3 regions of the Martelella sp. UBA3392 genome follow, and region 3 is predicted to be linked to each of the others. Evidence: predicted binding sites of a transcription regulator. Region 3 holds the regulator's gene; each other region holds the start of a gene.

Region 1 (17,446 bases), on a different contig from region 3:
GACCGGACCAAACGGCGATGAACGCTGCCGCAATATGTAAGTTTATACTAACTAAACTACATATAAAAAAACCCGGAACGCGAGGCTCCGGGTTTTTCGCCTAACAGCGAGATCAGGAGTTGCAAGCTTCCTTGAGGCCCTTGCCGGCCGTGAACTTCGGAACGTTGCGCGCCGGGATATCAACTTCGGCGCCGGTCGAAGGGTTGCGCCCCTTGCGCGCGGCGCTGTGGGATACCGTGAAGGCGCCGAAGCCGGCGAGACGGACTTCGCCGCCATTCTTCAGTTCGCCCTGAACGGCGTCGAATACAGCGTCTACAGCGGAGGCCGCGTCGGTCTTCGACAGGCCAGCCTTTTCAGCTACGGATGCTACGAGTTCACTCTTGTTCATGTTTCCACCCTTTCTCAAATGGTTCGAAACGAGGTCTTGTCTCAGGGGTTTAGTTACACTCCACCAAAGCCCGCTGCAATTCAAAAGCCTTGCGTGGCAGGGAATTGCAAGGGGTTTGGGGCATTTTGCACGCAAAAGGCCGGTTGAAAACCGGCCTCCTGCGCCCCTTTTCCACAGGAGCCCGTGAAAAGTGGCAATTGTTCGACCTCAATGGGCCACTGATTTGACCGAGTCGCCTTCCGATTCATCGCTCGAAATCGCGACCGGATCAGCTTCCGGGTCCCACTCGATGGGCTTCGGAACCTCCAGCAAGGCGTGCTGAAGCACCTCGCCCATGCGCGATACCGGCACGATTTCGAGACCGTTCTTGACGTTGTCCGGGATGTCCGGCAGGTCCTTGGCGTTCTCTTCCGGGATCAGCACCTTGGTGATGCCGGCGCGCAGTGCCGCAAGCAGCTTTTCCTTCAGCCCGCCGATCGGCAGAACCCGACCGCGCAGCGTGATCTCGCCCGTCATCGCCACGTTCTTGTGGATCGGAATTCCGGTCATGACCGACACGATGGCCGTGGCCATGGCGACGCCGGCAGACGGACCGTCCTTGGGTGTGGCGCCTTCCGGAACGTGGACGTGAATGTCGTACTTCTCGAACATAGGTGGCTTGATTCCGAAGTCGACGGCGCGCGAGCGGACATAGGATGCCGCTGCCGAAATCGATTCCTTCATCACGTCACGCAGATTGCCGGTAACGGTCATGCGACCCTTACCCGGCATCATCACGCCCTCGATCGTCAGCAACTCGCCGCCGACTTCGGTCCACGCCAGGCCGGTGACAATGCCGACCTGATCGTCGCCTTCCGCCTCGCCGTGGCGATAGCGCTGAACGCCGAGATAATCGGGTAGATTGTCTGCGGTGATATGGACCTCGGTCTTGTCGCCCTTGACGATTTCGGTCACGGCCTTGCGGGCGAGCTTCATCAGCTCGCGCTCAAGGCTGCGCACGCCCGCCTCGCGGGTATACTGCTGGATCGTACGGGTCAGCGCGCCGTCATCGACCGAGAACTCCTCGGGCTTGAGCGCATGCTCGCGGATCGCCTTCGGCAGAAGGTGACGACGGGCGATCTCCAGCTTCTCGTCCTCGGTGTAACCGGCGATGCGGATGATCTCCATACGGTCCATCAGCGGGCCCGGAATATCGAGCGTGTTCGCCGTGGTGATGAACATCACGTTCGACAGATCGTATTCGACCTCAAGATAGTGGTCCATGAACGTCGCGTTCTGTTCCGGATCCAGCACCTCGAGCAGGGCCGACGACGGATCGCCGCGGAAATCGGCGCCCATCTTGTCGATTTCATCAAGCAGGAACAGCGGATTGCTCTTTCCGACCTTCTTCATCGACTGAACGATCTTGCCGGGCATCGAACCGATATAGGTCCTGCGGTGACCGCGAATTTCGGCCTCGTCACGCACGCCGCCAAGCGCCATGCGCACATATTCGCGGCCGGTAGCCTTGGCGATCGACTGGGCGAGCGAGGTCTTGCCCACGCCGGGCGGGCCGACGAGGCACAGGATCGGGCCCTTGAGTTTCTTGGCGCGCGCCTGCACGGCGAGATACTCGACAACGCGTTCCTTGACCTTTTCCAGACCGAAGTGATCTTCCTCCAGCACCTTTTCGGCCGCCTTCAGATCACGCTTGATCTTCGACTTCGAGTTCCAGGGCAGACCGGTCAGCCAGTCGAGGTAATTGCGAACCACGGTCGATTCGGCCGACATCGGGCTCATATTGCGCAGCTTCTTCATCTCCGCGTCGGCCTTTTCACGGGCCTCCTTGGAGAGCTTGGTGTTCTTGATGCGCTCTTCGAGCTCGGCCATTTCGTCGCGGCCGTCCTCGCCCTCGCCGAGTTCCTTCTGAATGGCCTTCATCTGCTCATTCAGATAATACTCGCGCTGGGTCTTCTCCATCTGCCGCTTGACGCGGGTACGGATGCGTTTTTCGACCTGAAGGACGGAGATTTCGCCTTCCATGAAGCCGAGCGCCTTTTCCAGGCGGCTCTTGACGCTGGTGGTTTCCAGCATTTCCTGCTTCTCGGTCAGCTTGATCGCGAGATGCGAGGCCACCGTGTCGGCAAGCTTCGAGTAGTCCTCGATCTGGCCGGCGGCGCCGACAACCTCGGGCGAAACCTTCTTGTTCAGCTTCACATAGTTCTCGAACTCGGAAACCACCGAGCGCGACAATGCCTCGATTTCGACCGCGTCTTCTTCCGGCTCGGCCAGCACGCTGGCATTGGCTTCGTAGAAGTCGTTCTCCAGACGGACATCGTCGATCTGCGCACGCGCCTTGCCCTCGACCAGAACCTTGACGGTTCCGTCGGGCAGTTTCAGCAATTGCAGGACGTTGGCGATGGTGCCGATGCGATAGAGCGCATCGGGTTCCGGATCGTCATCGCCGGCATTGATCTGGGTGACGAGCATGATCTGGCGATCGGCGTTCATCACTTCTTCCAGCGCGCGGATGGACTTCTCGCGGCCGACGAACAGCGGAACGATCATGTGGGGGAAAACCACGATGTCACGCAAGGGCAACACGGGATAAGCGGCGGCTTCCGCTGCTGGCGCGTTCTGCGTCATGTCTTTTTCCTTTCCGACCGCCCGGAGGAAGACCGGGCAGTATTGACGGGTCGTTGGGAGCAACCCGTTGATTTCTTCTCAATTGTTGCGGAACAAGTGGCGCTTTGAAAGATCGATTTCAAGCTGTACCGCGAATTCGGCGGAACAAACCGGCAATCCGCGCCGTTTCGTGCCGGATGCGCCCTGAAACGACGCGGGCAGGACGATGAAACCGCCCTGCCCGCGCCAGATATAGTCAGAGTATGCCTGCCTCAGGCCGAGGCATTGGCCTTGTCGCCCGAGCGATTCTCATAGATGTAGAGCGGCTGCGCCGTTCCTTCGACCACCTCGTCCGAGATCACCACTTCCCGAACGCCCTTCATGGCCGGCAGTTCGAACATGGTGTCGAGCAGGATCTTCTCCATGATCGAGCGCAGGCCGCGCGCGCCGGTCTTGCGTTCGATCGCGCGGCGCGCAATGGCGAGCAGCGCGTCCTCGTGGAATGTCAGCTCGACATCCTCCATTTCGAACAGCCGCTGATACTGCTTGACCAGAGCATTCTTCGGCTCGGTCAGGATCTGCATCAGCGCCGCCTCATCAAGGTCTTCCAGCGTGGCGATCACCGGCAGACGACCGATGAATTCGGGGATCAGCCCGAACTTGACCAGGTCTTCCGGCTCCAGTTCGCGCAGCACATCGCCGACGCGGCGGTCATCGGCGGCCTTGACCGATGCGCCGAAGCCGATCGAGGTGCGCTCGCCGCGCGCCGAGATGACCTTGTCGAGGCCAGCGAACGCGCCGCCGCACAGGAACAGGATGTTGGTGGTGTCGACCTGCAGGAACTCCTGCTGCGGATGCTTGCGCCCGCCCTGCGGCGGCACGGAGGCAACCGTGCCTTCCATGATCTTCAAGAGCGCCTGCTGAACGCCCTCGCCCGACACGTCGCGGGTGATCGAGGGGTTGTCGGACTTGCGCGAAATCTTGTCGACCTCGTCGATATAGACGATGCCGCGCTGGGCGCGCTCGACATTGTAATCGGCCGACTGCAGCAGCTTCAGGATGATGTTTTCGACATCCTCGCCGACATAGCCGGCTTCCGTCAGCGTCGTCGCATCCGCCATGGTGAACGGCACGTCGATGATGCGGGCGAGCGTCTGGGCAAGATAGGTCTTGCCGCAGCCGGTCGGGCCGACCAGCAGGATGTTGGACTTGGAAAGCTCGATCTCGCCACCGCCCTTGGAGGCATGGGCCAGCCGCTTGTAGTGGTTGTGGACCGCCACCGACAGAATGCGCTTGGCGTGGTTCTGTCCGATCACATACTCGTCCAGAACCTCCATGATCTCCTGCGGCGTGGGCACGCCGTCGCTCGACTTCACCATCGAGGTCTTGTTTTCCTCGCGGATGATGTCCATGCACAGCTCGACGCATTCATCGCAGATGAAAACCGTCGGGCCAGCGATCAGCTTACGGACTTCGTGCTGACTCTTTCCGCAAAAGGAACAATAGAGCGTGTTCTTCGAGTCACCGCCATTGTTACCGCCGACTTTGCTCATTATCACTTCCTTCCAGTAAGCCGCCCGCCTTGAACGGCCACTATCATATTCGCTTTCTGCCGCCCTGAAGAACGCTCGCAAAACAAAAGGGCAACAACACGACGGGTCATGCCCGCTTCCAGGCCATGCCGTCAAGCCCGGCCCTGTTACGCACTACGAAGTCGTAACAGCTTCGGTTTGCCATACTATTAACGGCTTCAACGGCGGATAAAACCCCAAAAGCGTCGACCGGCGCGATTTGCATATCGCGATTGCAACTCTGCGACATCGCCGGGCCCCGTCAAAGGCGGCCATCCGATAATATCGACCGAATGGAGCCGATGCTCAGTTCGCGCCTTCGATTTCGCTGCGCGAGGTCATGACCTTGTCGATCAGACCCCAGTCCTGCGCTTCGCCCGCGTCCATGAAATGGTCACGATCGAGCGTGGTTTCAACTTCCTCGTAGGTCTTGCCGCAGTGCCGGACATAGACCTCGTTGAGCTTGCGCTTCATCTTGATGATGTCGCGGGCGTGGCGCTCGATGTCGGATGCCTGGCCCTGAAACCCGCCCGAGGGCTGGTGAACCATGATGCGCGCATTCGGCGTGGCAAAGCGCATGCCCTTTTCGCCGGCGGCCAGCAGCAGCGAGCCCATGGACGCTGCCTGGCCGACGCAAAGCGTCGACACGGCCGGACGGATGAACTGCATGGTATCGTAGATCGCCATGCCCGCCGTCACTACGCCGCCCGGCGAGTTGATGTAGAGCGCGATTTCCTTCTTCGGGTTTTCCGCTTCGAGGAACAGGAGCTGGGCGCAGATGAGCGACGCCAGATGGTCCTCGACCGGGCCGGTCAGGAAGATGATCCGCTCCTTCAGGAGGCGCGAATAGATGTCATAGGATCGTTCGCCGCGATTGGTCTGCTCCACGACCATGGGTACGAGGGCCATCGCGGTGTCTACGGGATTTGTCATGGCTTTCCTTCGGGCGCTGATCGCCGCCGGTCTCATTCGAATCTTTTCGTCCTCCCCTACATAGAGTGCCACACCTTGTCACTTCAAGAGATGGTTTGCTTCCGGCGCGACAGGTTTTCAGCGGCGAAGGTTCTTTTGTTCCCGTTTCAATTGTGTAAAACTTCACAAACTATCGCATTAAATCGTTTAGCACCAAAAATGGGTCAGGGCATATCTGGAGGATGGGTTGCACCCCCGCTATGCTCAGGTCCCGCATTGCAGATATTCGGGATTTCGATTTGCCCTATAACCTGACCGCAGTCATAGCCTGGTCAGCGGACAGCTTGCTTCTGGCCGCCTTTCTGCTTCCTCTCTGGTTGCGGAATCGGACACGTATGTATGTGCTTTACTGGGTGTTCGCTCTGCTCGCCCAGGGGATCGGCCTCGCGCTCCTTACGGTTGCCGGCCGGGACGACTTGCGTCTGATCGGAATGATAGCGTTCACAGGTCTCATCGGCGCCCGCGCGCTTTCGACCGCGGGGCTTCTCAGCCTTTGCGGCGAAGACCGGCCCGCCGCCTTCACGTCGGTGATCGTCGCGCTCTGGTTCGCTGCCGTGGTCGTCAGCAGGCTTGCCGGATTTGATAGCGTTGCCAATGTCGCCAGTTTCTACATCGCGGCCTTTACGGTCGCGATCTACGGCTTCTATTTCATGGCAAAAAACCTGCATGCGCTCAAAGGGCCGTTTCGCCAGTCGCTGATGGCGATCTTCGTCATTGAAGCCCTTACCTGCCTTGCCTTGCTCAGCGCCTACAATCTGCAGGAAGAGCCGCCTTCGCTTGGTAGCGCGACCACCTCGATCGCACTGATAACCGGTTTCGTGCTGTTCTCCCTGAAAGGCTTCCTCGCCGTTTGGCTGACGGTCGAGCGGCTGGAACGCGACCTGCGCGACCTCGCCTTCAGCGATCCGCTCACCGGCGTCCTGAACCGGCGCGGCGTCGTCGATGAAATCGAGAAAATGTCCCAGCGCTCCGCCAAATCGGACCAGTTCGCGTTTTTCTCTCTCGATCTCGATGACTTCAAGAGCATCAACGACGTTCACGGCCATAATGCGGGTGACAGGGCCTTGGTAAACTTCACGCACGTGGTGCGCCAATGCCTGCGTGAAAGGGACATATTCGGCCGGACGGGTGGGGAAGAGTTCGCGATCTTCACGCGGGTGACCGATCGAAACACCGCCGGCCAGATCGCGGAGCGGATCAGATCGACGCTGGAAGCCACCACGTTTCACGAGGACGGTCACGAGTTGAAGATGACCGTCAGCATCGGCGTCACGCTGATGCGCGGCCGCATCGGCAATATCGAATCCATGCTCAGCGAGGCCGACCGCGCGCTCTACCAGGCCAAGGGCGACGGACGCAATCGCATCGTGTTCTACGACGGCCCCATGCCGCAACCCGCAAAATCCGCCGATCGTGAGGTCGCGCTGGCCGTTTAGCGGCGGCAGGCTGCCTTAATATTCAGGCTTGGTCACGGGCGGCGCCTCAGCACCGCCCGTCACGCGCACCGCGTCAGATCTTGCTCAGAGCCTGTTCGAGATCGGCGATGATGTCATTGACATCCTCGATGCCGATCGACAACCGCACCACATCCGGACCCGCGCCGGCGGCAACCTGCTGCTCCGGCGTAAGCTGTGCATGGGTTGTGGATGCGGGGTGGATAACCAGTGATTTGGTGTCGCCGATATTGGCCAGATGCGAGAACAGTTCGAGCCCGCCGACAAAGGTCTTTCCGGCCTCGTAGCCGCCCTTCAGGCCGAAGGTGAAGACGGCCCCCGCCCCCTTCGGCGCGTAACGCTGCTGAAGCGCGTGATTGGGATCGTCCTCCAGCCCGCAATAGCCGACCCATGCCACCTTGTCCGAATGCTTCAGCCATTTGGCGACGGCGAGCGCATTGTCGCAATGGCGCTGCATGCGCAGCGGCAGGGTTTCGATGCCGGTCGCGATCATGAACGCGTTGAACGGCGAGATCGCGGGGCCAAGGTCGCGCAGGCTCAACACGCGGGCGCCGAGCGCGAAGGCAAGGTTGCCGAAGGCTTCGTGGATCACCAGACCGCCATATTCGCTGCGCGGCTCCGACAGCATCGGATACTTGCCGGATTTCGACCAGTCGAACGTCCCGCCATCAACCAGGATGCCGCCCATGGAGTTGCCGTGGCCGCCAAGGAACTTGGTCAGCGAATGCACGACGATATCCGCACCATGGGCAAGCGGGCGCACCAGATAGGGCGTCGCCATGGTGTTGTCGACGATCAGCGGCAGGCCATGGTCATGGGCGACCTTGGCGATCGCCTCGATATCGACGAAGGTGCCGCCCGGATTGGCAAGGCTTTCGATGAAGATCGCCTTGGTGCGATCGTCGATCTGGGAGGCGAAGCTGTCGAGATCGCCGGAATCGGCCCAGCGCACCTGCCAGCCGAAATTCTCGAAGGAATGGCCGAACTGGTTGATCGAACCGCCATAGAGACGACGCGCCGCGACGAAATTGTCGCCGGGCTGCATCAGCATGTGGAAGGTCAGGAGCTGGGCGGCGTGGCCGGAGGCAACCGCGAGCGCCGCCGAACCGCCTTCAAGCGCTGCGACGCGCTCTTCCAGCACGGCCGTGGTCGGGTTCATGATGCGGGTATAGATATTGCCGAATTCCCTGAGCCCGAACAGCGCCGCGGCGTGATCGGAATCATTGAAGACGAACGAGGTCGTCTGGTAGATCGGCGTCGCCCGCGCATTCGTTGCGCTGTCCGGCGCGGCGCCTGCGTGGATCGAGAGCGTCGAAAATCCCGGTTCCCGGTTTTCCATGATCAGTTCCTTCCCTGTGTTCTGCCCCGGCCGAAAGCACCCCTCCGGCTTTTTTGATCGGGATCAATGCTGTCTTTTATACAGGTGTCAGTATCGCTGTCGACAACGCGGAGAACAGCAATGGATTTTTTGATTGAAGGCCTTGCGGGAACCGATAGTGGCGCACACGGGCGGCATCGCGCAAATACGATCTTCCCCGCGATCTCCACGGCGCAGTTCGCCTTCGCCGAGCCGCGCGACGCCGCGGAAATGACCGAAATGATGAAGGCGCTCAACATCGACCCGGTCGAGGCGGAATTCCAGTATCGTCGGCTCTATTACGGCATGGAGGCCAATTGCGCCGGCTGCCGCGACAAGGACCGCTGCCGCGCCGATCTCGCAAGCAATACCGCCGCGGAAAACTTCCGCGACTATTGCGACAACGAGGCTTTGCTGAACGAGATGCGCGCGGACCCGGAGATGCTGCGCGAGGACGGCTGACCGTCAGGCGCCGATCAGACGCGGATATTCGATTGCCGGGCACCTGTCCATGATGACGGTCAGACCACGCGCCCGCGCTCGCTCGGCAGCGGCATCGTCACGGATATCGAGTTGCATCCAGATGACCCGCGGCAGCGGCGAGAGCGTCAGCGCCTCATCCACCACGCCGCCGACAAAAGCCGAGGCGCGGAAGATATCGACCATGTCGATTGCGCTGGGAATATCAGTGAGGTTGCCATAGACGGTTTCGCCGTGGATCGTCTTGCCCACAAGCCCCGGATTGACCGGCACGACCTCATAGCCCTTGGACATCAGAAAACCCATCACCCGATGGCTGGGCCGCTCCGGCTTGGGGGACGCGCCGACGAGGGCGATGCGTCGCACCGACTTCAGGACATCGATAATAATTGAATCGTCCATTTTAAGTTGTACCATGATGAAACAATTCCTCTAGATGCGGGTTATCAAGACAATCAGGGAGGCCCTTGCGGGTTTGGAGTTCATGAAAACTTTCATCGCGGCCGGTATGCTTCTGGCCTCAGTCGGGATAGCGGGCGCGCAGGAACCGATAAACCGATACGACATTCAGGATATGACCTGCAATCAGGTTCAGTCTATCCTGCGCCAGCAGGGCGCGGCAATCCTGCGCTATCCCTCGCCCAACGGCAATGGCCGCATCCTCTATGACCGCTATGTCGACAGCCCCGCCGTCTGCTTCGCGGAACTGGGCCATGCGGTCCAGCGCGTGGTCCCGACCAAGGACACCAATGCCTGTCCGACGCTGTCGTGCAAGCCCGGACCGCCCGAGTGCGACAACGGCATTCTGGGCTTTGACATGTTCGGCTGCATGGACGACAACTGAGCCGACTCAAATCGTTTTTGGACGAGCTAAACGAAAAACCCCCGGAACCGATAGGTTCCGGGGGTTCTGTTTTGGAAAAGGTCAGCCGCTTACCACTGCATCTGGAAGCGGACCTTGCCGGTGAGGCCGTAGCTGTCGCCGAAGTTCTCCAGCCCGGTCGATGCCGTCACGTCGCCATTGATGCCGAGCTTGCCATTGAGCCAGGTATAGCTGCCGCCAATACCGATCTCGCCGGTCCAGTCGCCATCGTCGGTCGACATGTTGACGCCCGAGACCCAGACTTCGCTCGGGTCGTTGGTGAAGTCGTAATAGACGTTGGCAATACCGTGGAGCGAAGCGCTGCGGGCTTCACCCGTCGCGGTGGTCCAGCTGGTGCGGTAATCGGTCTGCAGACCCATGCGCGCCGCGAGGCTGTCGCCATTCACCAGCGATACGTCTTCATTGTAGACGCCGGTGAAATCATCAAAGTTGACCGAGCCCCAGGTGAGCTGCGCCTGCGGGGTCATCGCCCAGCCCGGCGCCACGTCGAAGCGGTAACCCGTCTCAGCCGACAGCGAGTAGCCATAGGACTGCTGCATGCTGAGCGTAGACGTTCCGGCGATCGTGAGGTCATTGTTGATGACATTGCCGAACGCCTGACCATCGACGTAGAAGCCGTTATTGCCATACCAGGTCATCGTCGCCCCGAGGCCAAACAGCTGGCTGACGACATCGCCGCCGCCAACGCGGGAGCTGACGTCAGCATTGGCATTGGCATACTGGAAGACCAGACCGCCAACCACAAAGCCGCTCTCGGTTTCGCCGAATTGGCCATCAACGCCCATGCGAAGCCGGTAGATGTCGGCATTGTACGAGGCGTTCAACGTCCCTTCGCTACCGTCATAATGCTCGCGGCCGCCGGTGAAATCGGCCCAGACATAGCCCGGATCGGAGACATCACCGAGGTTCCAGTAGCGCTCGCCGACGCGATCCTGCAGCGAGTCGGGGCGGTTCAGCGTAAGCATCAGCTCGGGCAAGACCTCGTAGACCGGCGTGGCGTTGGAGAAATCGCCCGTCAGGAAGTACTGATTGCCGACCTCGCTCAGAGCGTAGGCATAGGCGCCCGAGACATTGTAGCCCGGCAGAACGAAGGCGCCCTGCTCGCCGCCGTCAAGCGTGATGATCTTGATCGGCTTGCCCGAGGCGTAACCCGTCGACAGCTCATTCAGCGAAAGCGTGGTGACGCCGCCGAGATAGGCGCCGTTGACCGTGAGCGTGTCGCCCAGCGCATTCGCAAGATCGACATCGATCGCGAGCGTACCGCCGCCGGTGAGGTTGCCCGTCACCGTCATGGCATCGCCCGTTGCCCCATCAACCGACGAGAGCGTCGAGCCGGAAGTCAGGAACATGTTGCCGTTGAAGACGGTGCTCTCGTTGACCTGAAGCGTCGAACCGTTGAGGTAGATCCCCTGCGACGCATCCGAAGTCGAACCGACGGTAATCGCCCCGCCCGTCAGCGTCAGCATGGTGTTGTCGAGGCTGAAGGTTTCCCAATTGGCGATGAGCGAACCCGCCGTCGTCGCTGAAACGCCGTCGAAGGTCAGCGCATCGACGCCATCGCCGCCATCAAACACCTCGGTGCCGTCGTAGATCGCGCCGCCGCCGAGATAGGCGGTGTCGTTACCCGCGCCGCCGTAGAAGCCGCTGTTGAGCGCGCCGCCGGTCCAGTTGAAGGCATCATTGCCGTCTTCGCCCTGGATATCGCCGGTCCAGGAACCGCCGGCCAGATTGAAGGTGTCATCGCCCGCGCCGAGCCAGGCCGTGCCGACGACCGTGCCGGTCGTGGTCACGGTGACCGCGCCGTCGAGATCGACAAGCGCCATGCCGTCATGGCCGCCGGAAGCAGTGATCGAGGCATCGGAGCCGATCATCACCGTGCCGGTCTGGCCGGCTTCGGAGTTGGTCTTGATGCCGATATCGGCAGAAACGGAACCGCCAAGAGCATTGACGGCGTAGGTTGCGCCCGTTCCAAACGTAAATGTGCCGAGTCCGACAGCCGCGCCGGGAACCGAAGCGGTCGAGGATATCGAGCCACCCGTCATCGTCAGGCTGGCCATACCGCCATTGTTCACCTGGGCGAGCGCGCCGACGACGTTGAGATCACCGGTGGAACTGCCATTCACAACGATGTCGCTAGCGGTTACGACGGTCGCATTGCCGTTGTCCGCAAGCGCGCCGATGCCGATAGCCGTAGCGCCATCGGAGCCGCCGATTGCACTGGCCTTGATATAGGATCCGGCTTCGGACGAGGAAGAGGCATCGCCGGCGCCATACGCCTCGCTGCCAACGCCGATCGCACCTGCAAATCCATTGGCTGCCGTCGACGTAGCTGTGATCGAAGCCATTGACTTCACATCAGCAGCAGCGTTGCCCACGCCCTCTGTCTCGGTATTGAGGCCTATTGCTTCCGCATCACCGCTGGCGCTGCTCGCCGATGCCGAGACCACGCCGGCCAGGCTGGAACGGGCATTGCCATCGCCTGCGGCAATGTTCTCCGCGCCGATCGCATCTGAATAAAACTCTCCGATCGCGGACACGCCGATCGAAGCGCCCGCGTCAACGACGAGCCGGGCCTTGCCCTCACCCGTCACGTTGCGCAGCCCGGTGGCCGAGCCAGCGAGAGCACCGACGACATCAACCTTAATGTCGCTCGTTCCGAGAACGCCCATTCTGGCATCGCCAAAGCGGGAGCTGTTCCAGACGCCGCCCGCCTCAACTTCGTCGTCGCCGTCAGCTCCGACCGCGATCAGGCCACCCACCATGGCCGTGGCCATTCCGCCGGCTTCGTTGGCAAAGTTGGTCGCACCCGCCGCCCTTGCATCATCGCTTGCCGTCGCCTTTGCAAGCAGCGTGCTGCCCGCCGAAAGGTTCAGGAAGGCCTCGCCGGCGCCATGCACTTCGTTGGCCACGGCGCGCGCCGTGGCGGTTTGGCCATCGGCCTCGGCCGAAGCAAGGCTGGCATCGAGCAGTTCGACATAGGCGTCGCCGTCATTGGCAAGGTTGTTGAGCGCCTTGACCTCGGTCGAAGCCGTATCGCTGATCCCGGTCGCGCTGACGCTGCCCGTTTCGGCAAGGTAAAGCGCGGCATTACCGTTGGCTGAAGCGTTGTTGAAACCGGTCGCATCGGTATCGAGCGCGCCTTCGGCAAAGGCAGTGACCCTGCCCGCTCCCGCCACAACGCCCTTCGCCAGACCGGCGGAATTGGTGTTGTCCACCGCGACGGCCGTGGCGATGTCATTCGCGCTCGTGCCTTCCGCGATCACTTCCGCCGATTCCGAGAGTTCGATCACGGCCTCGCCGCCCGAGGCAGCGTTGACGACGCCAAAGACTTCGGCAACGCCGAGCGCATCCGCCGTACCGGAAACCAGACCCTTGATCGCAGCGTAGGCCATGCCAAGCGGGTCCTTGGCGCTGTTGCTGACGCCGGTCACGTATGCGGTCGTTCCCGCCTGGTCGAACGTGCCGACATCGACCACGCTGCCCGCATCGATGGCGACACCGGCCGTGCCGGCCCCGCTCAGGGTGTTCATCACGCCATAGGCGTAGACATCGCTGCCGCTGACGTCGACGGAAACATCGCTCGCGCCCAGCAGGCGAACGATGGCGTCGCCACCAACCCCGACGGCCATGATCCCGGTCGCCGAGGCGCTGCCGGCAACGCTGTTCGCGCTGGCGCTGATGCTGCTGCCATTGTCAAGTTCAACCCGGCTGCCGCCATCGTAAGAGAAGTTGCGTACCGCGAGGGCCGTGGCATCAAGCTTGCTTTGGGCCAGGGCATCAGCCTTCGATCCGTTGTCGAGAACCGTGCGCGCCTCTCCAAGCGACGTGAAGGTGTTGACCGCAAGAGCGCTGGTGTTTGCGGAGGAGTCCTCGGCTTCTTTGGCCAGAGCCGAAACGCCCGACATATCGTCGATGACGGTGGAGGCATCGCCCGCCGTCGAGGCGTTGAGCAAACCGGTCGACTTGGCGGCAAACCCGCCAAGGCCGGCGCTCGCCGCGCCCGTCGCCGTGGCTGTGATCGTGCTGCCGCCGCGAATACGAATACGTGCCTCGGTTTCGGCCCGGTTCTCGATGGCGGTAGCCACGGCGTAGCTGTTGGTGCTGGTGGCGTTGGCATCCACCGTGCTGGCGGTGTCCACGCGCACAGCGGCTTCGCCCTGCTGCGACTCGTTGGTGATGGCAAAGGCCTGCGCATTGCTCCGGCCATTGGCAGTAGCGCTGACCGCAGTGGCATCTTGGAAGATGACCTCGGCATCACCCATAACGGACACATTGTCGGCGGCGGTGGCCAGTGCCTGACCAGCGGTGCTGGTGGCAGAGGCTGTCAGCGTGCTGGCGGAGCCGCCGACGCCGGCGAAACCATCAGCAGCCGTGTTGATTACCGCCGTGGCCGCAGTGCGGCCCGCCGCACTTCCCGTCGCCGTGACCGTACCTTCATCCAGAATCACGATCGCCTCAAGTCCGGCGCTGTTGATAACACCGGAGGCACTCGCCTCTACGCCGCCAATTGCCTCGGTATGCAAGGCGCTTGCGCTATCCACGCGTACGGAGGCATTGCCTTGTTGCGAGTCGTTATTGAGGGCAACGGCCTGCGCATTGGTCAAGCCATCGGCGAGAGCGTTGACCTGGCTGCCATCCTCGAAAGCGACTTCGGCATCGCCCAGAACGGCAACGTTATCGACCGAGATGGCCACTGCCTCTCCCAGAGAGCTGGTCGCGACAACCGTCAGCGTGCTGGCACTGCCGCCGACGCCGGCAACCCCATCAGCAGCGGTGTTGGCGACGCCCGTTGCTTCGGTGCGGCCGGTGGCGCTTCCTGTTGCGGTAATCGTACCGTCTTCCAGAATAACAATTCCGGCAAGACCACCCTCGTTGATAATACCCGAGGCAGTCGCGTTGCCGAGAAGGTTATCGGCTTCGGCTTCAAGCGTTGCGCTTTCGCCTACGTAAACAATCGCAGCCTGGGAATCCGAGACGTTACGGATCGCAGTCGCCCAGGACTGAATTCCGCTGCCGATGGTAACAAGGCTGTCAGCATCGGCCCAGATTGATCCGCCACCCTTGACCGTGGCCTTTGCCATGCCACCGGTGCTCTGGTTGTCAATGCCGATAGCGTTTGAAGTCAGGAGCGAAGTCGCGGTCGACGAAAGCGATGCGTTGTCGACAATGGTTTCGACGCCGCCGTCGCCGGCAGTGTTGGAAATGCCGGTGGCAACGGCCAGTGTAAGGGCATTGGTGGCCGATGCGCTGACATCGGCATCGCCCGAAAGGGACACATAGCCCACGCTGGAGGCACCGGATGTTTCGACGCTGATCGCGGTTGCTTTGTGAAGACCCGGATCGCTGATGTCGATGTTAACGCTGTTGGATGCACTGATCTGACTTGCGCCATCGACGGTGACCGACCCGGTATTGCCCACGCCGCTACCCGTCAGGCGTACGCCGAACGCATTGTTGCCGCCGATGCTGACGGATGAACCACCGGTGATCGTGGCCGCCATAACAGAACCATCGGCATTGCCGTTCACGATCACAGCACTGGTCCCGGGGGTCAGCGCCGAACCGATGCTTACCGTCGTGCCGTCAAGATTGACCGTGCCGATATGATCGGCCGTGCCACCTGCCGCAAGCGTGACGACAATATTGGCTGTCGCGAGGACCCCACCCCGCACCTCGCCGCCGGAAAAGTTTGCGGCTACCGCACCATCGCCTTGAAGCACAACCGGCCAGTAAATCCTGTCGTAGCTGTCGGCGTTGAGGGTCAGTGTATTACCGCCGCTCGAGGTGAGCCTAACCCCTCTTGTATTCAAGAAGCCATTGCCGATTCTCATGCTAGGAGAATCAAGAGTAACGGTCGCACCCTGCAGGTTATTATAGGTGATGCCGTATGGTTCGTTGTCGGTACAATTGATCACCGCGTTGGGACCACTCGCCACCCCGCACTCATTCGCCGCAAATGCAGAAGAAGCGCCCGTGCCGAAATAGGCGGCTCCGGACGACAGTGCGAGCATGCTGAGCGCGAGCACCGATGCGGTTGCGCGCGGCGCGTAGCTCGCTGCGTTACCCGCGACCTTGGTCATGCGCCCGCCGCGCACCTTCGCTTCAAACAATGTCATGTAGTCCCCCACTAAAGCTAATAAGCTGATTCCTGATTTAGCGAGATGACATTAAGCGAACAGAAACACAAGCAAGTTCGATAGCAGTCGCTAACATTTACAGAGGGGAAAGAGGCCGAGAGTAGCGAAGCTGCAACAGACTGCAATCATAGGGTTGTACAGCAAAAGCCCAAAACCACCCTTGGTTGCAATCAACGGCATGCGCACGGAGAATTTAATCAAATGATTGAATTTAGGGGATATTTGAAGGGCAGCGTAGCGATCCTGCGCAGCCTCGATAGCGAAGGCAATCCTGCTACACACTGAACCGATGATCAACCCACAGTTTCGACAAATGGCGTCGCATGAAGCCGTCATAACGAAAGCGACGGCGAACTGATTGACCGCGCGTGGGTCCGCTGCGGCCTTGCCGGGCTTTGCCCAAGTCCGGCATGTCGCCAAGCGCCCAGCGCAGTCCAGGGGAAAGCCGGACACAGAACAAACTCGAAAATCGACCTTTTATGACAGTTTTATGACAGTTATTTGAATATTAAATAACAACGAACCGGTAAATTTCGGGAATTATGAAATTTTTACAACAATATATGCTTACATGACTTTCGTTGTTATAGCACTCCCGTTTTCAACCAAACCTCAAAAGGGCTATCTGATGAAAATCGGAAATTTTTCCAAGGGCGCTAAGGTTGCTGCCGTTGCCGTCGCCATGGCCGTCTCCGGCACTTTCGCTCACGCCGCCGACACGTCGCTGACCGGCTCGGGCGCCTCCTTCCCCTTCCCGCTCTATTCGGCCTGGTTTAAGGATTTTGGCCAGAAGACCGGCATTGAAGTCAACTACCAGGCCAAGGGCTCCGGCGGCGGTATCGAAGACTTCACCAACCGCGTTGTCGACTTCGCAGCCTCCGACGCTGCCATGAACGACGAAGAAATCGCCAAGATCAACGGCGGCGTCGTTCTGCTGCCGATGACGGCCGGTGAAGTCGTTCTCGCCTACAATCTCGACGGCGTTTCCGAACTGAAGCTGCCGCGCGACGTTTACCCGAAGATCTTCCTCGGCGAAATCACCAAGTGGAACGACGAAGCGATCGCCGCCGCCAATGAAGGCGTCGACCTCCCCGACGAAAACATCACCGTTGTCGTTCGCTCGGACTCGTCGGGCACCAACTTCAACTTCACCAACCACCTTGCTGCCATCTCCGAAGAGTTCAACAGCACTGTCGGCGGCGGCAAGACCGTTCCGTGGCCGAAGGCTTCGAACTTCGTTGCCGCTCCGGGCAACCAGGGCATCACCGCCACGGTCAAGCAGACCCCCGGCGCCATTGGCTACATTGAGTATGGTTACGCCCAGCAGACCAACACGCCTTACGCCATGCTGGAAAACCAGGCCGGCAACTTCGTGAAGGCTGGTCCGGAAGCCGGTTCCGCCGCTCTTGCTTCGGCCGAACTCGACGCAAACAACGTCGCCTTCATCACCGACCCGAAGGGCGAGCAGGCCTACCCGATCGCCACCTTCACCTGGATGCTGTTCTACAAGGACGGCCAGGACGCCGACACGGTTGCAGCGCTCAAGGAAATGGTCAACTACGGCCTGACCACCGGCCAGACCATGGCCGACAAGCTGGGC
Region 2 (5,579 bases), on a different contig from region 3:
CGATCGTGAACACCGCGCCGCGCGGCGCGCCGAAAGCGCGCAATGCCCCGATCTCGCGCCGGCGCTGGGACACATGAATGACGGTGACGAGCATCAGCGCCACGGCAACCAGCACCTGCGCGCCCGCCGCAATCGCGGTCAGCACCTGTTTGGCATCGCCGAGCGTGGCGTAGAGTTTGGTCAGCACCTCCGCCGGGAAAACGGCGAGCGTCTGGTCGCCCCTGTAGTCCTGCCGCAGCTTATAGGCATCGGCGATCGATTTCGGCTTCACCAGGATCGCGGGCAGGCCGGGCGTTTCGCCTTCATGCCAGTGCTCGTCAACAGGTGCTGCGGGGTCGATATGATGATGGTCCTCTTCATGCCCCGCCTCGTCGTGATCATCGTGGGTGGCGTGTTCGTCATGGTCCGCATCCGCATGTTCGGATTCATGGTCATGCTCCGGGCCGGCCGCCTCATGGTCATGCTCGTGTTCGTGGTCGTCCGCCTGATCGTCATGATCATGGCCGGCCGCCTCGTGATCATGGTCGTCGGCCTCGTGCGCTTCCATGCCGTGGATTTTCCAGACCGCCTCGATCGGCACGAAAATGGCGCGGTCCCATGGCGTGCCGGTGGGGTCGGCCCTGCCGGTGACGGTATAGGCGAGTTCGTCATGGGTGTGGCCGCCGGTTTCGACCGTGCCGTGCATCGGCTTGATCGTGTCGCCGATCGAAAGATCGACCGCCGAGCCGATCACCGCCTCGCCCAGATGGTTGAAATTGCCGCCTTGGGAAAAGCCGGGCGTCGTGTTTTCGATCAGCTCTGATGTTGTGCCGACGATCGGGTAGCCTTCATAGGAATCGCCGAAGCCTATGGGCGCGGCCCAGGCCACGCGGGGGTCCGCCTGAAGGTCGGGCAGGATGTCGCCGTCCATCAGCGGCAGGTCGGCGGCCTGCAGGAAGACCGAGGAGAGCACGAGCTGGGTTTCGCTGCCGGGCGCGCCGATCACCAGATCGAATTTCTCCGAGGCCCGGGCGCTGCCAAGCCTCAGCGCCCGCTCTTCCAGCGTCACGGCGACGCCGAGCGCGGTTGCCAGCATGATCAGAATGACGATGACGATGGAGCCGGCCCAAAGACGTTTGATGTCTGCGAGGATGAAACGGAACATGGGGTCAGCCTCTCTTCTCGTCGCTGGCGATGACGCCGGCAAGCAACGATATCTCGCGCGTCAGCGGCGCGATCAGCCGCTGGTCATGGGAAACGACGATCAGCGTGGCGTCCTCGGAAAGCTCCAGCAGCAGGCTCCCGACAGTCTCGCCAGATGCGGCGTCGAGGCTTGCCGTCGGCTCGTCGGCGACGATGATGCCGGGCTCGCGCAACAGCGCGCGGGCAACGGCCACGCGCTGCATTTCGCCGCGCGACATCGTGCCGGTCTTCTGGTCGTGACGGGAAAGGCCGACGCGCTCGAGCAGGTCGTGCGCGCGCTTTATGCGCTCGCTTCCGGCGGCGCGGGCAAGCCTTGCCGGCAGCAGCACGTTGTCGAGCGCAGAAAGGGCCGGAAACAGATGGAAATCCTGCATGATCAGGCCGATATTCTCGCCGCGAAACCGGTCGCGCCGGCTTTCCGACAGCGCGGAAAGATCGGTCTCGCCCCAGCGGGCGCTGCCATGGGTGAGCCGCTCCAGCCCGGTGATGATGTTGACGAAGGTGCTTTTGCCGGAACCCGAGGGGCCGGTGATCGCGACCCGCTCACCGGCGGCGATATCGAGCTTCGGGATTGTCAGCACCGGACTGTCGAGGCCCGGAAAGGTGACGGCGATATCGTTGAGCGAGAGAGGCAGCATCGTGACTGGCCTTTCGGGTATGTCGTTTCAGACCTTGCTATAACGCGCGCCGCGCAGGCGCAGCTGGCTGACGAAGCCGGTCTCGGGGTCCACCCAGGAGCCGCGCTCGAGCGTGCCGGTCACCTCGATCATCTGGTTGGGCTGGGTGAAGGTCTGCTTGCGGTCGAGATAGACGACCATGATATTGTCCGGCCAGTCGGCATCCGAGGAGCAGAACGGGCAGAGCGCCATCGGGATTTCCGACAGCACGAAGAATTTCGCCTCCGCCTTCAGCGGCGGGGCCATGAAGCCGCGGATCGAGACCTTCTTTCCCGTCAGTTGCTTCACCTTGTCGGAGAATTTGAGGCCGAGCGGGCTGAAGGAGCCGTAAAGATCGTCAAAGGACAGTCCGTCGGCGGCGAAGGCCGGACGGACGGCAAGGCCGAGGCCGAGCGCGCCGAAGGCGGCAAGCAGGCTACGGCGGGAAAGGGGCAGAGCGGTCATCGGATCAGATCTCCTGGCAGGAGAGGACCGGGCGAAAGCCGCCCGGTCCCGACTTGGAAAAGAAGCTTACTGCTTCTGGCTGGAACCGAGAGCGAAGGTGTCGGCCAGCACGCCGTAGACGTCGGACTGTTCCATATAGCCCTTGAAGCCGTCGGCGCCGGGGCCGGTGGCCTGCAGCAGGACATCATCGACGGCGTGAACGCCGGTCGAGGCGTCATAGGGCAGGTTGCCGGTGCGCAGAACCGCCCCGGGGACATCCTTGTAGGCTTCGTTGGCGACGTAGCGGCCGTTCTCGTCCTTCACGGCCGGCTCGAACGGACCGTCCATCTTCGGGCGGAAGGTCTCGTAATAGTCGGGGAAGTTGTTGGCGAACATGGCGAGGCGACGCGAAACGTCGATCTGGTCCGGATAGCCGTCGCCGTTTTCGTCCGTATAGTTCGGGAAACCGGCGTCGTCATAGGTCATGACCTTGTTGCGCATTTCGTCGGCCTGGACCTCGTCGTCGATCGTGCCGATCACCGAGACGCCGTGGGTGTGGTCGCCGGTGACGACGATCAGCGTGTCCGGGTTGGACTTCATCCATTCCATCGCGGCGCCGATGGCCTGGTCGAACTCGATCATGTCAACGGCGGCGCGGTCCCAGTCGAGCGGATGCGACATCTTGTCGACATTGGCGGCTTCAACCATCAGGAAGAAGCCTTCCGGGTTCTTCGAAAGCTGGTCGATCGCGGCCGTGGTCATGTCCACGAGGCCGGGCTGGCTCGGGAACTTGTCGACGCTGCCCTTCTTCAGGAATTCGCGGTCGAGCGTGGAATCCATGTTGCCGGTGTGGAACAGGCCGAGCAGCTTGCCGTCTGCCGGCTTCTCGGCGGATGCCAGTTCGTCGGCGGAGGTGACGACGGTGTAGCCGGCCTCTTCGAACATGGCGATGTAGTCATTGTCGTCCTTGCGCTTGGAACCGGCGACATCGGACTTCAGGAAGTAGGCGGAACCGCCGCCGAGGACGACTTCCGGCTGGACGTCGTAGAACATGCCGACGATCTCGGCCTTGTCGCCGCGAAGGCGGGTATGGGCGACGACGGCGGCCGGCGTGGCGTCTTCGATTTCGGCGGTGGAAACGACGCCGATCGACTTGCCGGTCTGGCGGCGCAGCGCCTCGGCGATGGTTTCGACCTTCGGGTCGTCAAGGCTGTCCGGCGTGCGGTCGGCATAGACGCCGAGCGCGTTCACGCGGGTCTTGTGGCCGGTCATGTAGGCCGACATGGTGTTGGCGGAATCGGTCGCGATCGAATGGGTCGAGGAGGTGCCGATCGTGGCCATATTGTCGAGGTCGTCCATGTGGAGACGGCCGTCGGCCTTGCCCTCGGTCATGCCCTTGGACATGATGCGGGCGGCGGTGCGGTGACCCATGGACATGCCATCGGCGACGAAGAAGATGATGTTCTTGGCCTTCGGCATTTCAGGCGTGTCATAGACGGTCCAGGTGACGGTCTTTTCCTCGTCGCCGGCCTTGACGGCAACGGTGTAGTCGCCGGCGTCGGCAAGCGCCAGATCGCGCAGGATCAGGGCCGAGCCGAGGCTCTCGTCATTCTTGCCCTTTTCATCGGTGACGAATTCGGCTTCCTGGCCGAAGACTTCGGCATAGGGCTTGCCATTGACGGTGACGTCGATATCGCCGGCGTCATAGACCGCGTCGAGTTCGACCTTGAAGTCGAACGGCGAGGACGACAGCACGGTGGCGCGATCGAGCGGATAGATGGTTGCGGCATTGGCAGCACCTGCAAGGCAGGTGGCGGCGGCGAGTAGTGCGAGACGGGCGCGCATGGGAACCTCTTTGAAAGAGCGTCGGGAAGGGTTAGTGCGCTTCCGCGATAGTCCCGCCAGATAACAATCCGATGACGTTTTTGCTGCGGTTTGATGAACCTCAGTTGCGGCTTCGCCGACCGCGCGGCTTCAGGTAACGCTTGCGCCTTCGCTTCTTGAGAGAGAAGTGCAGGACGCGGGTGATATACCAGAACAGCGCAAGCGAAATCACGCCGGCGGCGAGAAAGCCGGTGGCGTTGCCGGCGACGTGCGCGACGGCGATGATGTTGCGGGAGAACATGAAGCCGAGCAGGTTATAGGTCGACACCCAGACGGTCTGGCCGCAGATGGCGGCGATGGTAAAGGCGCGCCAGCGCATGCCGGCAGCGCCCGCCACCGGGTTGATATAGGGGCTGATCTGGGCCAGCAGCCAGCGCGTGAAAAAGATGGCGAAAACGCCGCGCCGTTCGAGATAGTCCTGGGCGCGGTCCACCAGGCGCTGGCGCTTGGGGCCGCGCGCGGCAAACCGCGCCAGATATTTCGCGCCGCCCTTGCGCCCGACCCAGTAGCCGATCTGGTCGGAGGTGCAGGCGGCGGCAAGGCAGGCGAGGATGGTCGGCAGCATCGGCAAGTCGCCCGATGCGGCCAGCGACCCGCCGAACAGCATGATCACGGCGGCGGGCATCGGTATGCCGAGGCAGGCCAGAAACACGATGAGCGCCATGACCGGAATGCCGTAGACCGGCACCAGCGCCAGAAACTGTTCATTCATCGTCGCCGGCCCGTTCGTGCTCGTCGAGGGCTTCGGCGATCTGTTCTTCCAGTTCCTCCAGCGTCTCGCCGCGCTCGCGCGTGATCCGCCAGAGCGGCAGGCGGCGGCTGTGTTCCGGATCGAGGCCGAGCGCCTCGGCGAGTTCGTGGACGGGGATATCGTTCACCATCGCCACATGACCAAGCGTCATCCAGCTCTTCAGCTCCAGATCGCGAGGGCTGTGCCAGTAATAGACCGCAAGCACGGTCTTGAGCGCGAGGGCCAGCGTCAGAAGCAGGGCCCCGATAAAGGCGATGGAAAGCGCACGATGGCGCTGCCACAATGCGCGGACGGGTTTCAACAGACTCATGGCCGTCCTTTCCGGTTACGCTGAAGGAAGCGGAATGTCTCCGCCGGGCTTGCCTCATGCGATAGCCGCTTGGCCGGGATTGCACAACACCCCTGCGCGCGCAGCAGCATGGGGAGGATCTCGGCCGGGCCGGTGTTTTTGGGTATCGTCGCGCGGGCCAATCCGCTATGAACCCGGTTCATGACGACAAGACAGGCGATGGAGATGCGCGATATGATCCGCGTGCACAAACAGGATATTCCGGCAGAACAGGCGGCGCGTTATACCGGCGCGATTGCGATCGACAGCGAGACGTTGGGCCTTATTCCGCGCCGCGACCGGCTGTGCGTGGTGCAGATTTCGCCGGGCGACG
Region 3 (9,210 bases):
TTCATTGGTCTTCCTCCTCGTCATTTTCGCTGACTTCCCGGCATGCAGGCGCAATCGCTGCCCATCCGCCGTCCCAACCCGACGTTAAGATGACTTGCGTTTTGGAGATATTTCAATCCGGATGCGTTTCGCCTGTCGGAATGATCTCGGCGCCGGATGACGGGAAGGCGGTCGCGCGGAAACACGAAAAGGGCGGCCCGGTGGAACCGCCCAAATTGAAGGAATTTCCAGAGCCCCAAAATGGAGCCCAGCAAAAAAGAGGACGGCTCCGCGCGCTCGTCATGAACTGGAAAACCGCGTCAGGAGAATCCGCCGATAGCGAGACCGGGGAGGCTTGAGCCTGATCGCGATGCTGCTGCGACAATCATACGCTTTAGCGCACGATGCGCAGATTCAATAAGTGAGAGGGCTTCAAATCGCGTTCGCCCGCCGATCGGCGATGTAGAGGTCGCGCAGTTTCAGGCTGATCTCGCCGGGCTTGCCGTCGCCGATCTTGTGGCCATCGATCGCAGTGACCGGCGTCACGAAATTGCTGGCAGAGGTGTAGAAGGCTTCCTTGGCGGTCTTGGCCTCTTCCACCGTGAAGGCGCGTTCCTCGACCTTGAAGCCGTTGCGGGCGGCAATCTCGAGCGCGGTGGCGCGGGTGATGCCGGGCAGGATCTCGCGCGACAGCGGGCGGGTCACGACCACGCCGTCCTCAGTCACAATATAGGCGGTTGCCGAGGTCTGCTCGGTGATGAACCCGTCCTTGACCATCCAGGCATCGTCCGCGCCCTTTTCATGGGCCTCCATCTTGGCAAGGCTCGGATAGAGAAGCTGCACGGTCTTGATGTCGCAACGGCCCCAGCGCAGGTCCTCGACCGTCACCACGGTAATGCCGTTCTTGCCAGTGGCCGCGCCCAGCACATTCTTCTTCTGGGTGAACATCGAGAAGGTCGGGGTCATGTCCTTTTCGAACATGAAGTCGCGGTCGCCGGGATTGCCGCGCGAGACCTGCAGGTAGATCAGCCCCTCGGTCATGTCATTGCGCTTCGCGATCTCGCGATGAAGCGCAAGCAGGGTATCATCATCGGTCGGCATGGCGATGCCGATGGCCTTGGTCGAGCGCTTCAGCCGCGCGGCATGGCCGTCATAATCGAGCAACTTGCCGTCCAGAACGCAGGTGACCTCGTAAATCGCGTCGGCAAAGACATAGCCGCGATCGAAGATCGAGACCTTGGCCTCTTCCTCGGGCAGCCATTCTCCGTTGAGATAAACGATACGGCTCATCGCGCGCTCCTGCGTTTTCGTGGTATGAAAATGTCATAGCGGCTCGCAGGCTTCGATTCAAGCGCGAAATCTTCGTTGTTTGTTGCGATAAGAAATCAATTTTCCGCACGAACCACGGCTTTTACCAGATCCATGCGCTTGAACAGATGCATCATGAAGGCGGTGGCGAACAGCGGGGTCGCGAGATTGACGATCGGGATCGCCACGAAGCCGGCGACGATCAGGCCCGCGAGGAACACCGTCAATCCGCGCTTGCGCCGGAACGCCCGGGCCTCGGGCGGGCTCATGAACCGCATTGCTGCGAATTCGAAGAACTCGCGTCCAAGCAGATAGCCGTTGACGACGAAAAACGCGATCAGGTTGACGCCCGGCACCAGCAGCAGCAATAGCGCGAAGATATTGCCAAGGATGACGACGCCGAGAAAGGCCAGCGCCTCCTTCATGGCGGCGAAGACCGGCAGCGCCTCGCCCGGCGGATCATCGGGATAATGATTGCGCTCGATATGCTCGGCCGCCTCGTCAAGAAAGATGCCGGCCACCAGCGCGGAGACCGGCGCCATCAACAACGCAAGGCCAAGCGCCAGCCCGACCGCGGCGAAGATCAAAAGGACGAAGGTGATCCAGCCGGTCCATTCCGGCATGGTCGGAAACAGGTTCTGAAGCCAGGGAACGGCAAGCCACATGAACAGGCTGCGGATCGCAACCCATAATCCGATCAGGCAGAGCAGCGAAAGGCCGAGCACCTTCCACAGGATGGCGCGCATCTTCGGGTCGATCAGATCGTAAAGCGCCCGGCGGGCGGCATCTATCAGCATGGTCGGCTCCAGCATGCAGGCAAGGACCGGCCTTGGCTACACCGCGCAAGGCTTCCTGCGCGATGTAGGGTGGTTTTTCACGTGAAACAAGCGGCTTCAGGCCGGGTGATGCTGTTGCTGGGCGAGCCAGTCGAGGCTTTCGCGGAAGCCGGTGAGGTCGGCCGTCGCCACTTCCTGGCTTTCGGGGCCGTCATAGGTCACCATGATCGCGTCCTCGCCGACCCTTGCCGCCGCCAGCACCGGCTGGACGATCTTCGGATCGGTGGTCACATAACCGCCCTCGGCATCATCCTGCCTGAGCTGGTTGACCTTGATCGCGGCGACCTCCTCGCCGTCCACCGAGATGGTGAACTTGCCATCGCTCGGGAGCGTGTCCCAGCCGTCGATCGTCGGCAGCACCATCATGACCGGCGAGTTCGCACCGCTGGTCCGCACGAAGGAGGGGATCGCCAGGCCGCCATCATTGGCCGGCAGGTCGCTGGTCGTCAGCCGGCAGGTCATGGCGGCATTGCAGGCCGCGTTCCAGGTGGCGCCGGTATCGAGGATTTCCGCCGCCGAAGCCGTGGTCTGAAGCGAAAGCACGCCAACCACCGAGGCCGCCAGCCCCGCGTATACAAGTGAACGCATTCTCATGAACGTTTTCCTTTCTGCACATTGACAGCGCGGCGACAATGGCTCGCCCTTCACGCCCAAATTGTGACGTGTGCGAAAGGCATTTTTTGAGCGATTGCTGATGGAAAACAAGAGGTTGCTGTGGGCTTGGCAAGAAGCGGCGGGGTCGCCCCCGCCAAGGCGTCCAATCCGCATATTGGCGGAACCGGCCTACGCCCACCAGCTCCGGTCGCCGGCAAGGCCGCGGGCCAGCACCTTGCGGACCGCATCCTCGGTCAGCGGCGCCGGATTGTTGAGCACCAGCCGGGTCGCCTTGACCGCCGAGCGGGCGATCTGGTCGAAATGGCGTTCCTCGATCCCGAGCGATTTCAGTTCCAGCGGCGTGCCGGTCTGTTCCAGCAGCGCCTCGATCCTTTCGATCGCGGCCCGACCGTTCTCCTCCGGCGAGGCGGCGCTGTCGGCGACATCGAGGCAATGGGCCATCTCCGCGAATTCCGCCGTTGCATAAGGCAGGTTCAGCCGCATGACATAGGGCAGCAGCGCGCCGACGCCGAAACCGTGGGGGGTGTGGCCGATCGCCGCCATCGGGCTCTGGATCGCATGGGCCGCCGCCGTGCCCGTCGTATTGATCGCCATACCGGCGCAGTAGGCGGCGAACATCACATCCGACCGCGCGGCGAGATCGGCGGGGTTCTCGACCACGCGCCCAAGCGAGCGGTTCATCAGCCTGAGCCCCTTCTCGCAGAACATGTCGGTGATGCGGTTCTTGCCGACATAGATCTGGGTTTCGATCTGTTCAGGGCTCGGGTTCTTCGGCTTGGCGGTATAGGCCTCGACCAGATGCGACAGCGCGTCGGCGGCGGTCGCCGCCGTCAGGCCGGGCGGGCAGGTAAGCGTCAGCTCCGGATCGATGATCGCGATCGCCGGCTCGATATGGGCATCGGCGACCGCCATCTTCATGCCGGTCTCCTCATCGAAAACGATCGCGAGGCTGGTGACCTCCGCGCCGGTTCCGCCGGTGGTCGGGATGGTGATCACCGGAATGCAGGGGCCCGGCACCGCGAACTCGCCGAAATAATCGCGCACGTCGCCGCCATGGGCGAGCACGGCCGAGGCTGCCTTGGCGAGATCCATGCAGGACCCGCCGCCGACGCCGATGATGACATCGACAGCGCTCGCCATCCCGGCGACCTCCATGACGTTGCGGCGCGGCAGGTCCGGCTCGGCCTGATCATAGACCGAAACCGCAAGACCACATTCGCGCAGGTCCTCGGCAAGCGCCGCAAATTCCGGGGTCGTCGCCATGCGGGCGTCGGTGACCACCAGCGCGCGGGTTCCGAAGCCGCGTGCATAACGGCCAAGCTGGCGGCGTTGGCCAGGGCCGAACAGCACCGTTTTCGGCTGGCGCACGAGGCCGAGCCCCAGCGTATTCTCCATCGTCATCAGCTCAGCGCCTCGTTGACCGTGACCGCCATGTATTTCTGCTCCATGAATTCATAGATCCCCTCCTGCCCGGCCTCACGCCCGATGCCCGAAGCCTTGGTGCCGCCGAACGGGGCCTTGGGATCGGCCATGATGCCGCGATTGATGCCGACCATACCGAACTCCAGCCGTTCGCCAAAGGTCAGCGCGCGCGACAGGTCCCTTGTAAACACATAGGAGGCCAGACCGAAATCGCTTTCATTGGCAAAGGCGAGCGCCGCCTCCGGACCATCGACCGAAAAGATCGCCGCAATCGGCGCGAACAGTTCGTTCGAGCACATCACTTCGTTGCGGCCCTCAAACCGCACCACCGTCGGCTCGAAGAAATAGCCCTCGCCCGCCACCGGCTTGCCGCCGGCAAGCAGCTGGCCGCCGGCATCGGTGAGCTGCTTCAGGGTCTCGCCCAGCCGATCGCGCTGCTTGGCCGAAATCATCGGCCCGACATCGACCGCGCCCATGCCGTCGCCGACCTTCAGCGCCTTGACCTTGGCCACGAATTTTTCGGTGAACGCGGCCTCCACCCTTCTGTCGACGATGATCCGGTTGGCGGCAACGCAGGCCTGGCCGGCATTGCGGAACTTGCAGATGATCGCCTGCTCGGCCGCGAGATCGATATCGGCATCATCGAGCACGATGAACGGCCCGTCGCCGCCAAGCTCCATCGATGCGTTGAGAATGTTGCGCGCGCCCTGCTCCATCAGCAGGCCGCCAACCCCGGTGGAGCCGGTAAAGGAGACCTTGCGCAGGCGCTTGTCCTTCAAAAGCGGCTCGGAGACGCCGGAGGACTTGGTGGTGTGCAGCAGGTTGACGACGCCTGCCGGAAAGCCCGCATCATGCAGCACTTCCACAAACAGCGCGCCCGTGAGCGGCGTTTCCTGGGCAGTCTTGGTGATCGTGGTGCAGCCGGCGGCAAGGGCCGCGCCCGCCTTGCGCACGATCATCAGCAGCGGAAAATTCCAGGGTGTGATCAGCAGACAGGGCCCGATCGGCTGATGCTTGACCACGACCCGGAAATCACCGCTGGAACTGTCGGAATAGGAACCGTGGATATGGGCGCTCTGCTCCGCGAACCACAACAGGAAATCGGCGGACAGCAGGAATTCCGCCCGCGATTCCGTCAGCGGCTTGCCGCTTTCGAGCGTCATGATCTTGGTGAACGCTTCCTCGCGCTCCATCATCAGACGGTAGGCCTTGTGCATGAGGTTGGCGCGGGCGCGCGGCGCAAGCTTTGCCCAGCCGGGCTGGGCCGCGGCCGCGGCATCAAGGGCGGCAAGCGCCTCGGCCGAACTCGCATGCGACACAGTAGCGACCGGCCGTCCGTTTGCCGGGTTCATCACCTGAAACTCTGACGGCCCTTCCACCCATTGGCCGCCGATATAGAGCCTGCGATCAGGCATCAAGGCCTCGTGATCCGTGGAGAGCGGACTTTGCGTGTTCATGTCATACCATCCTTGGTGAAGCGGCGCTGGTGGCTGCCTTTTAATATGTTCGTATTACGGTATTATAGGATTATGATCATGACAAGGGCATTTTGCGTCATTGACGATAATACCGTAATACCATATGAGTGTGTGAAAGCGAGGTCTGCGGCGCATTTTTTGCCGCCGGCAGAAACAGGCACAAGACCAAGCGCCGGCTCCGCGACCCGCTTAAAGATAAAGGCCGGCGTGCGCCTTGCCGCCGCAAGATTTGACGAGAATGGGAGGTTTCACAATGAACGCGGTATCGCACAAACAGCTTGAGCTCGATGTCGCCATCATCGGCGCGGGCGTCGGCGGGCTCTACGCGCTGCACAAGACGCGCAACGTGCTCGGCATGAAGGCCGAAGCCTTCGACGATGCCGGCGGCGTCGGCGGCACATGGTACTGGAACCGCTATCCGGGCTGCCGGGTCGATACCGAATCGACCGTCTACACCTATTCCTTCGACCTCGACATGTTCCAGAACTGGGAATGGTCGGAGCGCTATGCCAAGCAGCCTGAAGTACTGAACTATCTGAACGCGGTCGCCGACAAGCACGCCCTGAAGCGCTCGATCCATTTCAACACCCGCATCGCCAGCGCCGAATGGAAAGAGGACGAGGGCCGCTGGCTCCTGACCACCACGGGCGGCGATACCGTGAAGGCAAAATATGTGATCGAGGCCGTGGGGCTTCTCTCCTCCTCCTATGCCCCGCAGTTTCCCGACCAGGACAAGTTCAAGGGCGAGGTGCTACTCGCCTCGAAATGGCCGGACACCGCGCCCGACCTTGAGGGCAAGCGCGTCGGCGTGGTCGGAACCGGCTCGACCGGCATCCAGATCATCACCGCGCTCGCCGACAAGGTCGGCCATCTGCATGTGCTGCAGCGCACCGCGCAATGGGTGGTGCCGCTCGGCATCGGCCCCTTCCCGGCCGAGACGCGCGAGAAGATCAAGGCCGATCCGCACGGCTTCCGCGACTGGGCGCTGAGCACGGCGGCGGTTTTCGGCTTTGACGAAAGCACCGTTTCCGCGCTTGAGGTCGACAATGAAGAGCGCAAACGCGTCTACGAAAAGGCCTGGAAAAAAGGCAATGGCTTCAGCTTCCTGCTCGAAACCTTCTCCGATATTCCGGTGACCGCCGAGGCCAACAAGACGGCGACAGACTTCATCAAGTCGAAGATCGACGCCATCGTCACCGACCCCGAAGTCGCCCGCAAACTGACCCCACGCGACTACTATGCCAAGCGTCCGCTGGCCGCCGATAATTATTACGAGACCTATAATCGCGACAATGTCACCCTCCACGACGTCAAGGCGGAGCCGATCGAGCGCTACACCGAAAACGGGCTGATCGTCGGCGGCAAGGAACTGGAGCTCGACGTGGTGATCATGGCCACCGGCTTCGACGCAATGACCGGCAACTATCTGAAGATCGACACGATCGGGCGCAACGGCGTGCGGCTGAAGGATGCCTGGAAGAACGGTCCGCGCGCCTATGCCGGCATGACGATCGCCGATTTCCCGAACCTTCTGATGGTATTCGGACCCTTCAGCCCGTTCACCAGCCAGCCGCTGGTGCATGAATGGCAGGTCGACTTCCTGTGCGACCTGATCGAGAAGGCCGAACAAGGCAACGGCATCATCGAGACCACGAGAGAGGCCCAGGACGACTGGGTGCGGGTGTGCCAGGAAGGCATGGCCGGCACGCTGTTCGAAGTGACGGACAGCTGGATCAACGGCGCCAACATTCCCGGCAAGCCCCGCACATCGATGTGGTACATGGGCGGCATGGGCAATTACATGACCGAAATGAACGCCATCCGCGACGACAATTACCGCGGTTTCGAAGTCCGCTGATCCCGGTCGCCGAAAACACGGGATCGCCCGGACTTCGGTACAATGGACGCTCCGGCGCACAATCTCCGCCCTCAAGGGTGGAGATTGGCGGTGCTATGCGGCCCCTTACACCTCCATCGAATAGCCGGCACCACGCACGGTGCGGATCACGTCGGGCATTTGCGAGAAGTTGAGGGCCTTGCGCAGCCGTCCGACATGGACGTCGACGGTACGTTCGTCGACATAGATGTCATGGCCCCACACACCGTCGAGAAGCTGGGAGCGGGAGAACACCCTTCCGGGCGAGGTCATCAGGAATTCGAGCAGCCGGAACTCGGTCGGGCCGAGGCGGACTTCCTTGGCCTTGCGGTGAACGCGGTGGGTCTCGCGGTCAAGCTCGATATCGCCGCATTTGAGCACGCTGGAAAGCACTTCCGGCCGCGCCCGCCGCAGGATCGCCCTGACGCGGGCCATCAGTTCCGGCGTCGAGAACGGCTTGACGACATAATCGTCGGCGCCGATCGCAAGACCGCGCACCCGCTCGCTTTCCTCGCCACGCGCCGTCAGCATGATGATCGGCAGGCGTTCGGTCTCCGGCCGCATCCGCAGCCTGCGGCAAAGCTCGATGCCGGAAACGCCCGGCAACATCCAGTCGAGCAGCAGGAGGTCCGGCACCCGCTCCTGCAGCCTGAGTTCGGCCTCGTCGCCGCGCGCGATCGTCTCGACCTCGTAGCCTTCCGATTCAAGGTTGTAGCGCAGCAGGACGCTCAGCGCTTCTTCATCTTCGACAACTGCAATCTTCGGAACCATCTCGTGCCTCTGTCAAATGGTTTCAGGACTTGCTCTCGCCGGAGCCGACCGAGGGCGACATGTCGTCCTTCGGGCGTTCTCCCTGCGGCTGGGAGCCGGTGGCGATGTAGTAGATCATTTCCGCAATATTGGTGGCGTGATCGCCGATGCGCTCGATGTTCTTGGCGCAGAACAGAAGATGCGTGCAGGTGGTAATGTTGCGCGGATCTTCCATCATGTAGGTCAGAAGCTCGCGGAACAGCGAGGTGTAGATCGCGTCGATCTCCTCGTCGCGCTCGCGGATCGAATTGGCCTTGTCGGCCTGGCGCGAGGTGTAGGCGTCGAGCACTTCCTTGAGCTGCAGCAGCGCCAGTTCCGACAGGTGCTCGATGCCGTGGGCGAGCTTGCGCGGAACCCCGGTGCCCTGCACCGAGATCACCCGCTTGGCGGTGTTCTTGGCCATGTCGCCAACGCGCTCGAGGTCGGCGGCGATGCGGATCGCGCCCATGATCTCGCGCAGGTCCGCCGCCACCGGCTGGCGCCGCGCGATGGTGACGATCGCCTTTTCGCCGACCTCGCGCTCGGCCTCGTCCAGCGCCAGATCCTCGGCGATCACCTTTTCGGCGAGTTCGGTATCGGTGTTGACCAGCGCCACGACGGATTGCGAGACCATCTCTTCCGCCATGCCGCCCATTTCGGAAATCCGGCGCTGGAGATATTTCAGCTCCTCGTCGAAGGCCGATATGATATGCGAGTGTGCCATCTGTGCGTCTCCTTAACCGAACCGGCCCATGATGTAGTCCTGGGTGCGCTGGTCCGCGGGATTGGTGAAAATCGTGTCGGTGTCGTCCTCCTCGACCATGTAGCCGAGATGGAACATCGCCGTGCGTTCGGAAACGCGGGCCGCCTGCTGCATCGAATGGGTCACCATCACGATGGTGTAGTT

Evidence for each region. Region 3 encodes PhoB, which activates phosphate uptake and scavenging genes when phosphate is short. Its sites were predicted from a motif close to TGTCATNNANCTGTCAT; they were not measured.
Region 1: pstS (phosphate ABC transporter substrate-binding protein PstS) is a predicted target of PhoB. The motif match lies at 16,326-16,342, and genes of this name have one in related genera.
Region 2: B4E36_RS02680 (alkaline phosphatase) is a predicted target of PhoB. The motif match lies at 4,188-4,204, and genes of this name have one in related genera.

Annotation. Positions count from the first base shown of each region.
Region 1 covers NZ_DEPM01000156.1:2,028-19,473, reverse strand. The annotation lists gene B4E36_RS11750 (HU family DNA-binding protein) at 113-388, opposite strand; gene lon (endopeptidase La) at 596-3,013, opposite strand; gene clpX (ATP-dependent Clp protease ATP-binding subunit ClpX) at 3,265-4,545, opposite strand; gene clpP (ATP-dependent Clp endopeptidase proteolytic subunit ClpP) at 4,870-5,496, opposite strand; gene B4E36_RS11730 (GGDEF domain-containing protein) at 5,871-6,971, shown strand; gene B4E36_RS11725 (O-acetylhomoserine aminocarboxypropyltransferase) at 7,045-8,328, opposite strand; gene B4E36_RS11720 (DUF6455 family protein) at 8,449-8,808, shown strand; gene B4E36_RS11715 (CoA-binding protein) at 8,812-9,243, opposite strand; gene B4E36_RS11710 (hypothetical protein) at 9,311-9,670, shown strand; gene B4E36_RS11705 (autotransporter outer membrane beta-barrel domain-containing protein) at 9,760-15,825, opposite strand; gene pstS (phosphate ABC transporter substrate-binding protein PstS) at 16,475-17,446, shown strand, end outside.
Region 2 covers NZ_DEPM01000031.1:7,250-12,828, forward strand. The annotation lists partial or broken gene B4E36_RS02665 (FtsX-like permease family protein) at 1-1,144, opposite strand, end outside; gene B4E36_RS02670 (ABC transporter ATP-binding protein) at 1,149-1,820, opposite strand; gene B4E36_RS02675 (hypothetical protein) at 1,848-2,303, opposite strand; gene B4E36_RS02680 (alkaline phosphatase) at 2,370-4,127, opposite strand; gene B4E36_RS02685 (DedA family protein) at 4,228-4,878, opposite strand; gene B4E36_RS02690 (hypothetical protein) at 4,871-5,227, opposite strand; gene B4E36_RS02695 (ribonuclease D) at 5,432-5,579, shown strand, end outside.
Region 3 covers NZ_DEPM01000245.1:19,968-29,177, reverse strand. The annotation lists partial or broken gene B4E36_RS19615 (TAXI family TRAP transporter solute-binding subunit) at 1-5, opposite strand, end outside; gene B4E36_RS19610 (D-amino-acid transaminase) at 412-1,269, opposite strand; gene B4E36_RS19605 (sulfate transporter family protein) at 1,365-2,084, opposite strand; gene B4E36_RS19600 (hypothetical protein) at 2,181-2,711, opposite strand; gene B4E36_RS19595 (iron-containing alcohol dehydrogenase) at 2,907-4,139, opposite strand; gene B4E36_RS19590 (NAD-dependent succinate-semialdehyde dehydrogenase) at 4,139-5,617, opposite strand; gene B4E36_RS19585 (NAD(P)/FAD-dependent oxidoreductase) at 5,892-7,496, shown strand; gene phoB (phosphate regulon transcriptional regulator PhoB) at 7,602-8,285, opposite strand; gene phoU (phosphate signaling complex protein PhoU) at 8,308-9,027, opposite strand; gene pstB (phosphate ABC transporter ATP-binding protein PstB) at 9,040-9,210, opposite strand, start outside.